Regions from separate parts of the Sphingobium yanoikuyae genome, predicted to be linked through region 3. Evidence: predicted binding sites of a transcription regulator. Region 3 holds the regulator's gene; each other region holds the start of a gene.
The links. Region 3 encodes LexA, which represses DNA repair genes until DNA is damaged. Its sites were predicted from a motif close to GTTCCNCNCTTGTTCT; they were not measured.

Region 1 (3,261 bases), 1.7 Mb from region 3:
GGCTTTGCCGTGGTGGCGCGCGAGGTGAAGACATTGGCGAGCCAGACGCGTGAGGCGGCGGCCGAGATCGGCCAGCGCATCGGCCATGTCCGGCTGGCGGTGGAGACGGTGGCGCAGGGGCATCTGCACATGGACGCGGCGATGGCGACCGCGAACGAGGTGTCGGCATCGGTCTTCTCGGCGGTGGCGCGCCATGGTGCCTTCAGCCGGTCGATCGCCGCGAGCCTGTCGGAAGCCGGATCGTCGAGCGACCATATCCGCCAGAGTGCGCGCCAGATCAGCGATAATGCAAGCGCGGCGGCAGCAGGCGCCCATGACATCGGCGTTGCGGCGGGGCAACTGGCAACGGTCGCGCATCGGTTGGACGATCGGGCGAGCCGGTTCCTGCAGGCGATCCAGGCAGGTTGAACCGCACAAAGCCTCTGGTAACGGCGCAAAAAGCAGCTAGTCTTGCACCCAATGGGTCCGGCACGGGCCGAAAATGGGAGAGAAGATCATGCTCGTCATGTTCGTCGGCGTCGATCGCACCGAAACCGCGGTCAACCCTACCCAGGTGACCTTCGTCTCATCCGTGACCGACGGCACCCGCATCCGCTTTGGCGAAGGCCGCAGCGTCACCGTGACCGAACCGATCGCCGAGGTGCTGGATTCGCTCAACCGCGCCCTGCGGCCGCACGAATAGCGGTCTTTTCCCTCTTCCCCTCCGTTGTGCCTGCATGGCGACAGCCCTGTCGCGCGCCCGGCAGGTAAAAGGCCCGCCGCGCCATCGCGCAACGGGCCTTTTCAGAGCGTGAAGCCAGAGGTGGACGAAAGGCAGGATCAGGCGCCCGGTTGATCCGGTCGGGCGCGGTCGTCCTGCTTAGTCGTCATCCCCCGCTTCGGGTCCGGCCATCATCCCTTCGGCGACTTCCTCGGTCTTGCCGCGGATCGCCTTTTCCAGGCGGTCTGCCATTTCGGGATTTTCCTTGAGGAAGGTCTTGGCGTTTTCGCGACCCTGACCAATGCGGACCGAGTCATAGGAGAACCAGGAGCCCGACTTCTCGACCAGCCCGGCCTTGACGCCGATGTCGAGCATTTCGCCGATCTTGGAAATGCCCTCGCCATACATGATGTCGAATTCGACCTGCTTGAAGGGCGGGGCGACCTTGTTCTTCACCACCTTCACGCGGGTCGCGTTGCCGACGATATCGTCGCGATCCTTGATCTGGCCGGTGCGACGGATGTCGAGACGGACCGAGGCGTAGAATTTGAGCGCGTTGCCGCCGGTGGTGGTTTCCGGATTGCCGTACATCACGCCGATCTTCATGCGCACCTGGTTGATGAAGATCACCATGCACTTGGAGCGGGCGATCGACCCGGTCAGCTTGCGCAGCGCCTGGCTCATGAGGCGCGCCTGCAGGCCGACATGGCTGTCGCCCATCTCGCCCTCGATCTCGGCACGCGGCACCAGCGCGGCGACCGAGTCGACGACGAGGATGTCGATGGCGTTGGAGCGGACCAGCGTGTCGACGATTTCCAGCGCCTGTTCGCCGGTGTCGGGCTGCGACACGATCAGTTCGTCAATGTCGACGCCCAGCTTCTTGGCATAGATGGGGTCGAGCGCATGTTCCGCGTCGACGAAGGCGGCGGTGCCGCCGGCCTTCTGGGCTTCGGCGATCGCATGCAGCGTCAGCGTGGTCTTGCCCGAGCTTTCGGGACCGTAAATCTCGATGATGCGGCCCTTGGGCAGGCCGCCGATGCCGAGCGCGATGTCGAGGCCGAGCGAGCCGGTCGAGATCGATTCAATCTCGATCTTCTCACGGCTGCCGAGCTTCATCGCGCTGCCCTTGCCGAAGGCGCGATCAATCTGGGCGAGCGCCGCCTCCAATGCTTTCTGTCTGTCCATTGTGCCTGTCTTCTTGGAATCGATGAGTGAGAGCATAGCGGTCATCGGCCTATCCCCTGTCAAGCGGATCGCGTCGAGTCACTCGGCGCCTGCCAATGATGTATCCCGTTTGTTCCTGCGGAACAAGAGGGGAACGGAAATTTCCTATCCTGCCTATTCAGTCGGCGAGAATCTTCTCCAGCGCGCGCTCCACGGCGCCGATGGTGAAGGGCTTGGCCAGCGTCGGCCGATCGGCATGGCCCTGCGGCAGATCATCCGCCATGCCGCCGGTGGCGAACAGGAAGGGAATCGACTGCTGCGCCAATATGTCGGCGACCGGCCAGCTTTTTTCACCCTGGAGATTGCAGTCGAGCAGGGCGGCGTCGAACCCGCCCTCGCGCGCCAGGGCGCACGCCTCGTCCACCGACGCGGCGGTCGCGTGGAGGCGATAGCCGAGCGCGTCGAGATAATCTTCCAGCATCATGCCGATCATCGCTTCATCCTCGACGATGAGGATGGACTTGCCGTCAGCCATGCGCCCTTGTCCCTTGTTCTTGCTTCCCATCGCTAGCCAAAGGGGCAGGCGATGCCCAGCATAATCGTTTGCCGGCGGGCAAGTTCATTCCACCGCCGGTCGCATCGCCAGCGCGTCGCGCGCCGCTTCGGCCAACTGGTTGACGGAAAAGGGCTTGGGCAGGAAGGCGACATTGGCGATGTCGATCGACTTGCGCAGTTGCTCCTCGGCATAGCCGGACATGAACAGCACGGGGAGGTCGGGGAAACTGCGTCGCGCCTGCGCCACCATCGCCGGCCCATCCATATTGGGCATCACCACGTCGGAGATCAGCAGGTCGATCTTCTCGCCGCCGCCCAGCACTTCCAGCCCCTGTTCGCCGTCGCTGGCAGTCAGCACCTTGTAGCCCTGCCGGGTGAGGGCGCGTTCGGCCACGGCACGGACCATATCCTCATCCTCGACCAGCAGCACCGTGCCGGTGCCCCAGGTTTCGCTGCGCTTGATCGGCGTCTTGGGCTTGGCCTGCTCGATGTCGCCGCCGGCATAGACCGGCAGATAGATGACGAAGCTGGCGCCCCGGCCCAGTTCGGATTCGGCGAAGATATAGCCGCCCGACTGCTTTACGATGCCGTAGACGGTGGAGAGGCCAAGACCGGTGCCCTTGCCCAGTTCCTTGGTGGTGAAGAAGGGTTCGAAGATCTTGGACAAGATGTCGGGCGGGATGCCGAGGCCCGTGTCGGACACGCGCAGCGCGGTATAGTCGCTGATCGGCAGAATTTGTTGCCGCATCTCGCGCACGCGGTTCGCCGGCACGCCATAGGTCTGGATATTGAGCGTGCCGCCTTCGGGCATGGCGTCGCGGGCATTGACCGCCAGGTTGATG
Region 2 (3,261 bases), 1.6 Mb from region 3:
GATGGGTTCGGGCACCTGGCCCAGGGCCTGGTCGAGCCGTTTGTAGAGCTGCCGGCCGAACCGCTTGGCGAGGGGCGCACGCGGCGCGGCGATCAGCTGCTCGATGCGCTCGAACCCCATGCGGCGCAGTTCGCTCACGACGCCCGGCTCGATGCGCAGCGCCGACACCGGCATGATCGAGAGCGCGGCGCGCGTGGCCCCGGGCTCGATGATGTTCGGCCGTCCTGATGGCACAAACCGTGCCACCGCATGGGCGCAACCGGGCGTGTCGGCGACCGCGACCTGGCAGGCGAGGCCCGAGCCACTGACCCGGCGCATCATGTCCTTGAGGAGTGGCACTTCACCCTCGAAAAGATGGGCGCAGCCGGTAATATCGATCCACAGGCCATCAGATGGATCGGGCGCGACGATCGGAGAATAGCGCTTTCCTGCCCACAGAGCGAGCCGGCGCAGGCCCTCAAGATCTCCCTCGGGATCGGCATCCACGACGTCCAGGTCCGGCGCCAGCGACCGGGCGCGCGTTACCGTCATGCCGACGGCTATGCCAAGCCGGCGCGCCTCCTCGTCCACGGCCGCGATCAGGCGGCGGCCATGGTCGGCATGGGCGGTGACGAGGGGCGGTGCGCCGCCTTCAGGCGGCCTGCCGGCTTTGCGACGGATACGATCCGTCGACCAGCGCGGCAGGAACAGCGAGACAACCCGTCTCATCGCTTCCCTCTACGGTCCAGATTTGGGGTTCGGTGCCGCGCGCGCGCTCAAGCGCCAGCGACCAGCGCGGACGCGCGAGACCAGGATAGCCGAGCGCCTGGCTGGGCACGGCGCGCACCCGCCAGCGGGTCAAGGCGGCGCTGCCCTCTGCATAGCTTTCGGGCAGCATGGCGCGGCGAAAGACCATGGCCAATACGCCAGACTGTTCGGCGGCCAGTTGCAGCCGGCGCGAGGCGGTGAGCGACATTTTCCGCAGTTCCCCGACGACACCGCCAAGGCCGGGGTGACGCAAACATTCCTCCATCGCGATGAGGACGTTGGTGTCATTGCCCGCTTCCACGAAGATGACCCGATCGGGGTGGAGTCCGGCGAGATGCAGGGCCGGCGAGAACAGGTCGCGCCAGTGGAGGCACCAGATGATCTGGCCCTGCGACCGCGCGAGAATGCCGGCCAGGAAAATGGTCGCGGCTGCATCGTCGGAAAGGTCCGGACTGCCGGCGACCTCATGGAGCGCGCCGGTCGCTATGCCGCCGCCCGGCAGATGATCGTCAATGGCGTCGATGCCGAAGGGCAGCACCGGATGCCGACCGCCCACGGCTTCCACCTGCGCGATACGCGCACGCAGCTCGTCGAGGATGGCGGTTTTGGACATGGAGGCAGGGACTCGAAAATATATTCCCCATTTGTTCGCTCCAATCCTGCGCCAGAGTCAATGGCATTTCGTTCTTCATATGTTCCATGTTAAGGAGATGGCTTCGAGTCCCGGCAAGGAGGTCCCATCATGTCACGGCTGCATTGCGCGCGGGCGAGCATCGCCGAGATCGCGGCGCACTTCGGGGTCGATCCCTTGCCGTCGGTCGCGGTACCTGAGGAGACGGTGGAAGGGCTGCCGGGGCTGGTCGTCTTCGAGAAAGGCGGCCGGCGCCTGTTGCGGTCCATGACATGGGGTTTTCCGCGCCTGACCAAGGATATGCGCGCGCGCGGCGAAGAAGCGGGGCGGATCGGCTTGGTCGCTGATCTCACCAACCCAATGTGGGAGGAGATGGTGGTCGATCCGCGCTATCGCTGCCTCATCGTGCTCACCCATTTTGCCAATCCCGATGGCGTGCCCGGTGCCAAGACCAGGACCTGGTTTTCGGTGAAGCGCCAGCCGATCATTGCCTGGGCCGGATTCTGCCGAAACCTGCTGAGCGAGGGGCCGGTCTATGCCGGCATGACGATGGAGGCCAATGCCGCGATTCCGCCGACCAACGACCGGATGCCGGTGCTGCTTGATCCCCATGACTATGACGCCTGGCTGCATGGCGGCATCCAGGATGTGATCCGGTTCCAGTTCCGTTCGCCCTTTGCGGCAGAACGGATGGAGGTGCAGCAAACCGAGGATAGCTGGCGCAGCAAGGCGCCGCCGCCCGGAACGCAGGCGCAGGCGCTTTTGCTGTAGTCGGGGCGAGAAATTTGCCGGCTATCCTGCCAGACAGGCGGCTTTCCCGTCTTTCGCGCCATGATAGGATGAAGCTGGAATCGCCAACTGCTCCAGCCGCTTCGTTCGAACAGGAGGTCAGCCATCTGCAATCTCTACACCGAGCGTCTGAGCGCTGCCGAGGTGGCCGCCCATTTCGGCGTCGCCAACCCGGTCATGTCCAATGCCGGTGACGAGGTCTATCCCGGCACGCCGGGCCTCGTGATCCGGGAGGAAGCCGGGCAGCGCATCATGCAGTCGATGACCTGGGGCTTCCCGTTGCGCCTCAAGGGCATGGCCCCGACGGCAAAGCCCAAGCCTGTCAACAATATTGCCGATCTCGCCAAGCCGATGTGGAAAGGCCTGGCGGCCAAGCCGCAATGGCGCTGCCTCATCCCGCTGACGGCCTTTGCCGAAGCGGAGGGTCAAAAGGGCGCTAAGACCCGGACCTGGTTCAATGTGAAGGGACAGCCGATCTTTGCATGGGCGGGGCTATGGCGCGTGAGCGATGAATGGGGGCCTGTCTATTCGGGCGTAATGACCGATTGCAACGAAGCCATCCGGCCTGTGCATGATCGCATGCCGGTGCTTCTCATGCCAGATGATTATGAGCGGTGGCTTCACGGCTCATTTGATGACGCCGTGTCATTTCAGGACCGCTGCTTTCCCGATGCGTTGATCGAGATGACGCGCACCAGCGAATTATGGGTGAAGAAGAAGTCGGTAGTGGTCGAAACTCCGTCGTTCCTGTGACGCGGGAGATGGAACGCTGGGCCGAAGCGCTGGCCGTGGATCGTCAATATGGCGCTGGGGCGGCGGAGTTCATCGCTGGACGCGTGAAAGATCTCGCCATCAAGGGTGACGAAGCCGGCGTCATGCGCTGGCTTGCAATCGCCGATTGCCTCGATGTCCTTGCGGCTGGAGGTACGATCCAGTGAGGTGGTGGCCGGGACGCATGGTTAGGCACCGAATTGCAGCTAGCTGAGCGAAGTGGACAATTCGAACGGACTGCAAATCCCTAAATTTGCCACAGACGAGGCTAGTGAGTTTGGTTTTTTACCCCTAGCCTCGTCTTCAGAAAAACGAATGCCTAA
Region 3 (3,261 bases):
GATCATATCGGCGGGCAGGTGGCGGGCGCACCGGCGGGGATTGCGGTGGCGCTGGCGACCGGCGACCAGGGCGCGATTGCCGAGGCGGATGCCGAGGCGATGCGGCGCAGTGGCCTTGCCCATCTTCTGTCGATCAGCGGGCTGCATGTGACGGCGCTGATCGGGGCGGTGATATTCCTGCTGCTGCGCCTGCTGGCGCTGATCCCGCGCGCGGCGCTGGACTGGCCGCTGATGTTGATCGCGGCGGCCGGCGGCGCGCTGGCAGGGATCGGCTATACGCTGCTGACGGGCGCGGAGGTGCCGACGGTGCGATCCTGCATCGCGGCGCTGCTGGTGCTGGGCGGGCTGGCGCTGGGGCGCGAGGCGATCACCCTGCGGCTGGTCGCGACCGGGGCGCTGGTGGTGCTGGTCTTCTGGCCCGAGGCGCTGATCGGGCCGAGTTTCCAGATGAGCTTTGCCGCCGTGGTCGCGCTGGTGGCGCTGGGCGAGCATCGGCGGTTCAAGGGGTTCGCGATGGCGCGGGACGAGCCTTGGTTGCGCAAGGCCGGGCGAACGGTGGCGGCGATGCTGTTGACGGGGTTCGCCATCGAACTGGTGCTGGCGCCGATCGCGCTTTACCATTTTCACAAGGCAGGTTTGCTGGGCGCGGTAGCTAACCTCGTCGCGATCCCGCTCACCACCTTCGTCATCATGCCGCTGGAGGCGGTGGCGCTGGGCTTCGACCTCGTCGGGCTGGGTACGCCCTTCTGGTGGCTGACCGGCAAGGCGATCGCGCTGTTGCTGGCGGTGGCGCATGGCGTGGCGGCCAGCCCGATGGCGGTGATGCTGGCGCCGGCGGTGCCGGGCGGGTTGTTCGCGATCATCGTGGCGGGTGGTCTCTGGTGCCTGCTCTGGCGCAGTCGCTGGCGTTGGCTAGGGCTTGGGCCGGTGGCGGTCGGCCTGATCGGCATCACGCTGCTGGCGCCGCCCGATATCGTGGTGACCGGCGATGGGCGGCATGTCGCGGTGCGGACACCGGCGGGGACGATGGCGCTGCTGCGCGAGGGGGCGGGCGACTATGTCCGCGATGTGCTGAGCGAGAGCGCGGGCTATGACGGGACGCTGGAGGCGATCGCGACGATGAAGCAGGCGCGCTGTTCGACCGATCTGTGCGCGGTGACATTGCCACGGGGCGGGCGCGACTGGCATTTGCTGGTGACGCGCAATGCGATGCTGGTGGACCGGCCGGTGCTGGAGCGAGATTGCGCGGCGGCGGATATCGTCATCAGCGACCGGGGCCTGCCCTTTTGGTGCCGGCCGCGCTGGATGAAGATCGACCGCCGGCTGCTGTCGCGCACCGGCGGCCTGTCGATTGGCCTTGAAGGCGGCAAAGTTCACACCGTCCATCGGCCCGGCGACGCGCATCCGTGGATCGTGCGCCGCCGGCCCCGAACAGCCGGTCAGTTGTAGCGGCGTAGCAGGCCGGCGAGCTTGCCCTGGATGCGGACCTGGCGCGGATCATAGATCTGCGGTTCATAGGCGGCATTGGCGGGATCGAGCCGGACGCGCGATCCTTCGCGGCGGAAATATTTGAGCGTCGCTTCGGCGTCGTCGATCAGGGCGACGACGATCTGGCCCTCGCGCGCGACATCGGTGCGCTGGATCAGCGCGAAGTCGCCGTCGAGAATGCCGGCCTCCATCATCGAGTCCCCCGACACTTCGAGCGCATAATGATCGCCCGAGCCGAGCAAGGCGGCGGGGACGGAGAGCATGGTGTGGCTTTCCATCGCCTCGATCGGCACGCCGGCGGCGATGCGGCCGTGCAGCGGGATTTCGATCACGTCATTGGCGGCGGTCGGCAGCAGCACGGCGGGCGCCGATATCTTGGGCGTCGGAATGGCCGGCGCGGGCGCGCGGTGCATCGCATCGGGCAGCTTGAGCACTTCGAGCGCGCGGGCGCGATTGGGCAGGCGACGGATGAAGCCCCGTTCCTCCAGCGCATTGATCAGCCGGTGGATGCCGGACTTGGAGCGCAGGTCGAGCGCGTCCTTCATCTCCTCGAACGAAGGGGACACGCCGCCTTCTTCCAGCCGGGTCTGAATGAAGCTCAGCAATTCCTGCTGCTTGGGCGTCAACATCGGCGGTCCTCCATGGAACGAATGAAGAACGCATAGGAAACGGAAAGGGGCAAGTCAAGCGCGTTAAGCCATGCGCCGCTTTTGCCGGTCAGGCAGTCAGATAGTCAGGCGGTCAGGGGGATGATGTCGACCATGTCGCCGGCAATGGCGGGGGCTGAACCGGCCGGGCGGCGGATCAGGCAGTCGGCCAGCGCCATGGCGGCGGTGGCGGCGCTGTCCTGCGACGTGACCGAGACGATGCCGTCGGCGCCGCGATAGGCGCGCAGATAATCGTCGCGTTCCGCCGTCGCGCCGAGTGGGGCGGCAAGGCGGGCCTGCACGACCGGCGGCAGCGGCGCGCGCGATCCGGCGAGATGGCGGACCAGCGGGCAGAGGAAGAGGGTGCCGGTGACGAAAGCGGAGACCGGATTGCCCGGCAGGCCGAGGAAGGTGGCGTTCCCCAGGCGCCCGGCCATTAGCGGTTTGCCCGGCCGCATCGCGATCTTGTAGAAATCGAGCGTGCCGCCGGCGGCCGCAAAGGCGAGGCGGACATAGTCATGGTCGCCGACCGAGGCGCCGCCGGTCGAGACGATGATGTCGGCCTGTGCCGCCTGTTCCAGCGCCTGCGTCATGGCGGCGAGATCATCGGGCACGATGCCAAGGTCGATCACGTCGCAGGGCAGGGCGGCGAGCAGGGCGGCGAGCATCGGCGCGTTGGACGAGGGGAGATAGCCCGGCGGCGTCGGCGCGCCGGGGGGGACAAGTTCATTGCCGGTCGAGAGCAGGGCGATGCGGGGCCTGGCGCCGACGGGCAGGCTGCCATGGCCGCCAAGGACCGCAAGCGCGATCTGGCCCGGCGTGAGGCGGCTGCCGGCGCTGACCAGCAGCGTGTCGACGCGGAAATCCGAGCCGAGCGGGCGGACATGCCTGCCGGACGTCAATATGCCGTCATGCGCGGTCAGTTTGTCGCCATCGCGCGTGGCATTTTCCTGGATCAGGATCGCATCGGCGCCGGCCGGCAAGGGCGCGCCGGTGAAGATGCGGCAGGCCTGGCCCGGTTGCAGGGCCGGGATATCGGCGTCGCCCGCGCTGCTGGTGGCGACCAGCTGCCACGGCCCGGCGCCTTCGGATGCGCGCACGGCATAGCCGTCCATCGCGGAAAGAT

Region 1: recA (recombinase RecA) is a predicted target of LexA. The motif match lies at 2,005-2,020, and genes of this name have one in related genera.
Region 2: HH800_RS18680 (ImuA family protein) is a predicted target of LexA. The motif match lies at 1,383-1,398, and genes of this name have one in related genera.

Annotation. Positions count from the first base shown of each region.
Region 1 is NZ_CP053021.1:3,950,747-3,954,007, reverse strand. Features, by position in the region: gene HH800_RS29505 (methyl-accepting chemotaxis protein) at 1-408, shown strand, start outside; gene HH800_RS18995 (hypothetical protein) at 497-682, shown strand; gene recA (recombinase RecA) at 860-1,930, opposite strand; gene HH800_RS18985 (response regulator) at 2,043-2,399, opposite strand; gene HH800_RS18980 (ATP-binding protein) at 2,484-3,261, opposite strand, start outside.
Region 2 is NZ_CP053021.1:3,885,227-3,888,487, reverse strand. Features, by position in the region: gene HH800_RS18685 (DUF6504 family protein) at 1-708, opposite strand, end outside; gene HH800_RS18680 (ImuA family protein) at 632-1,360, opposite strand; gene HH800_RS18675 (SOS response-associated peptidase family protein) at 1,490-2,149, shown strand; gene HH800_RS18670 (SOS response-associated peptidase) at 2,273-2,920, shown strand; gene HH800_RS18665 (DUF6961 family protein) at 2,929-3,105, shown strand.
Region 3 is NZ_CP053021.1:2,273,193-2,276,453, reverse strand. Features, by position in the region: gene HH800_RS11240 (ComEC/Rec2 family competence protein) at 1-1,449, shown strand, start outside; gene lexA (transcriptional repressor LexA) at 1,440-2,117, opposite strand; gene glp (gephyrin-like molybdotransferase Glp) at 2,222-3,261, opposite strand, start outside.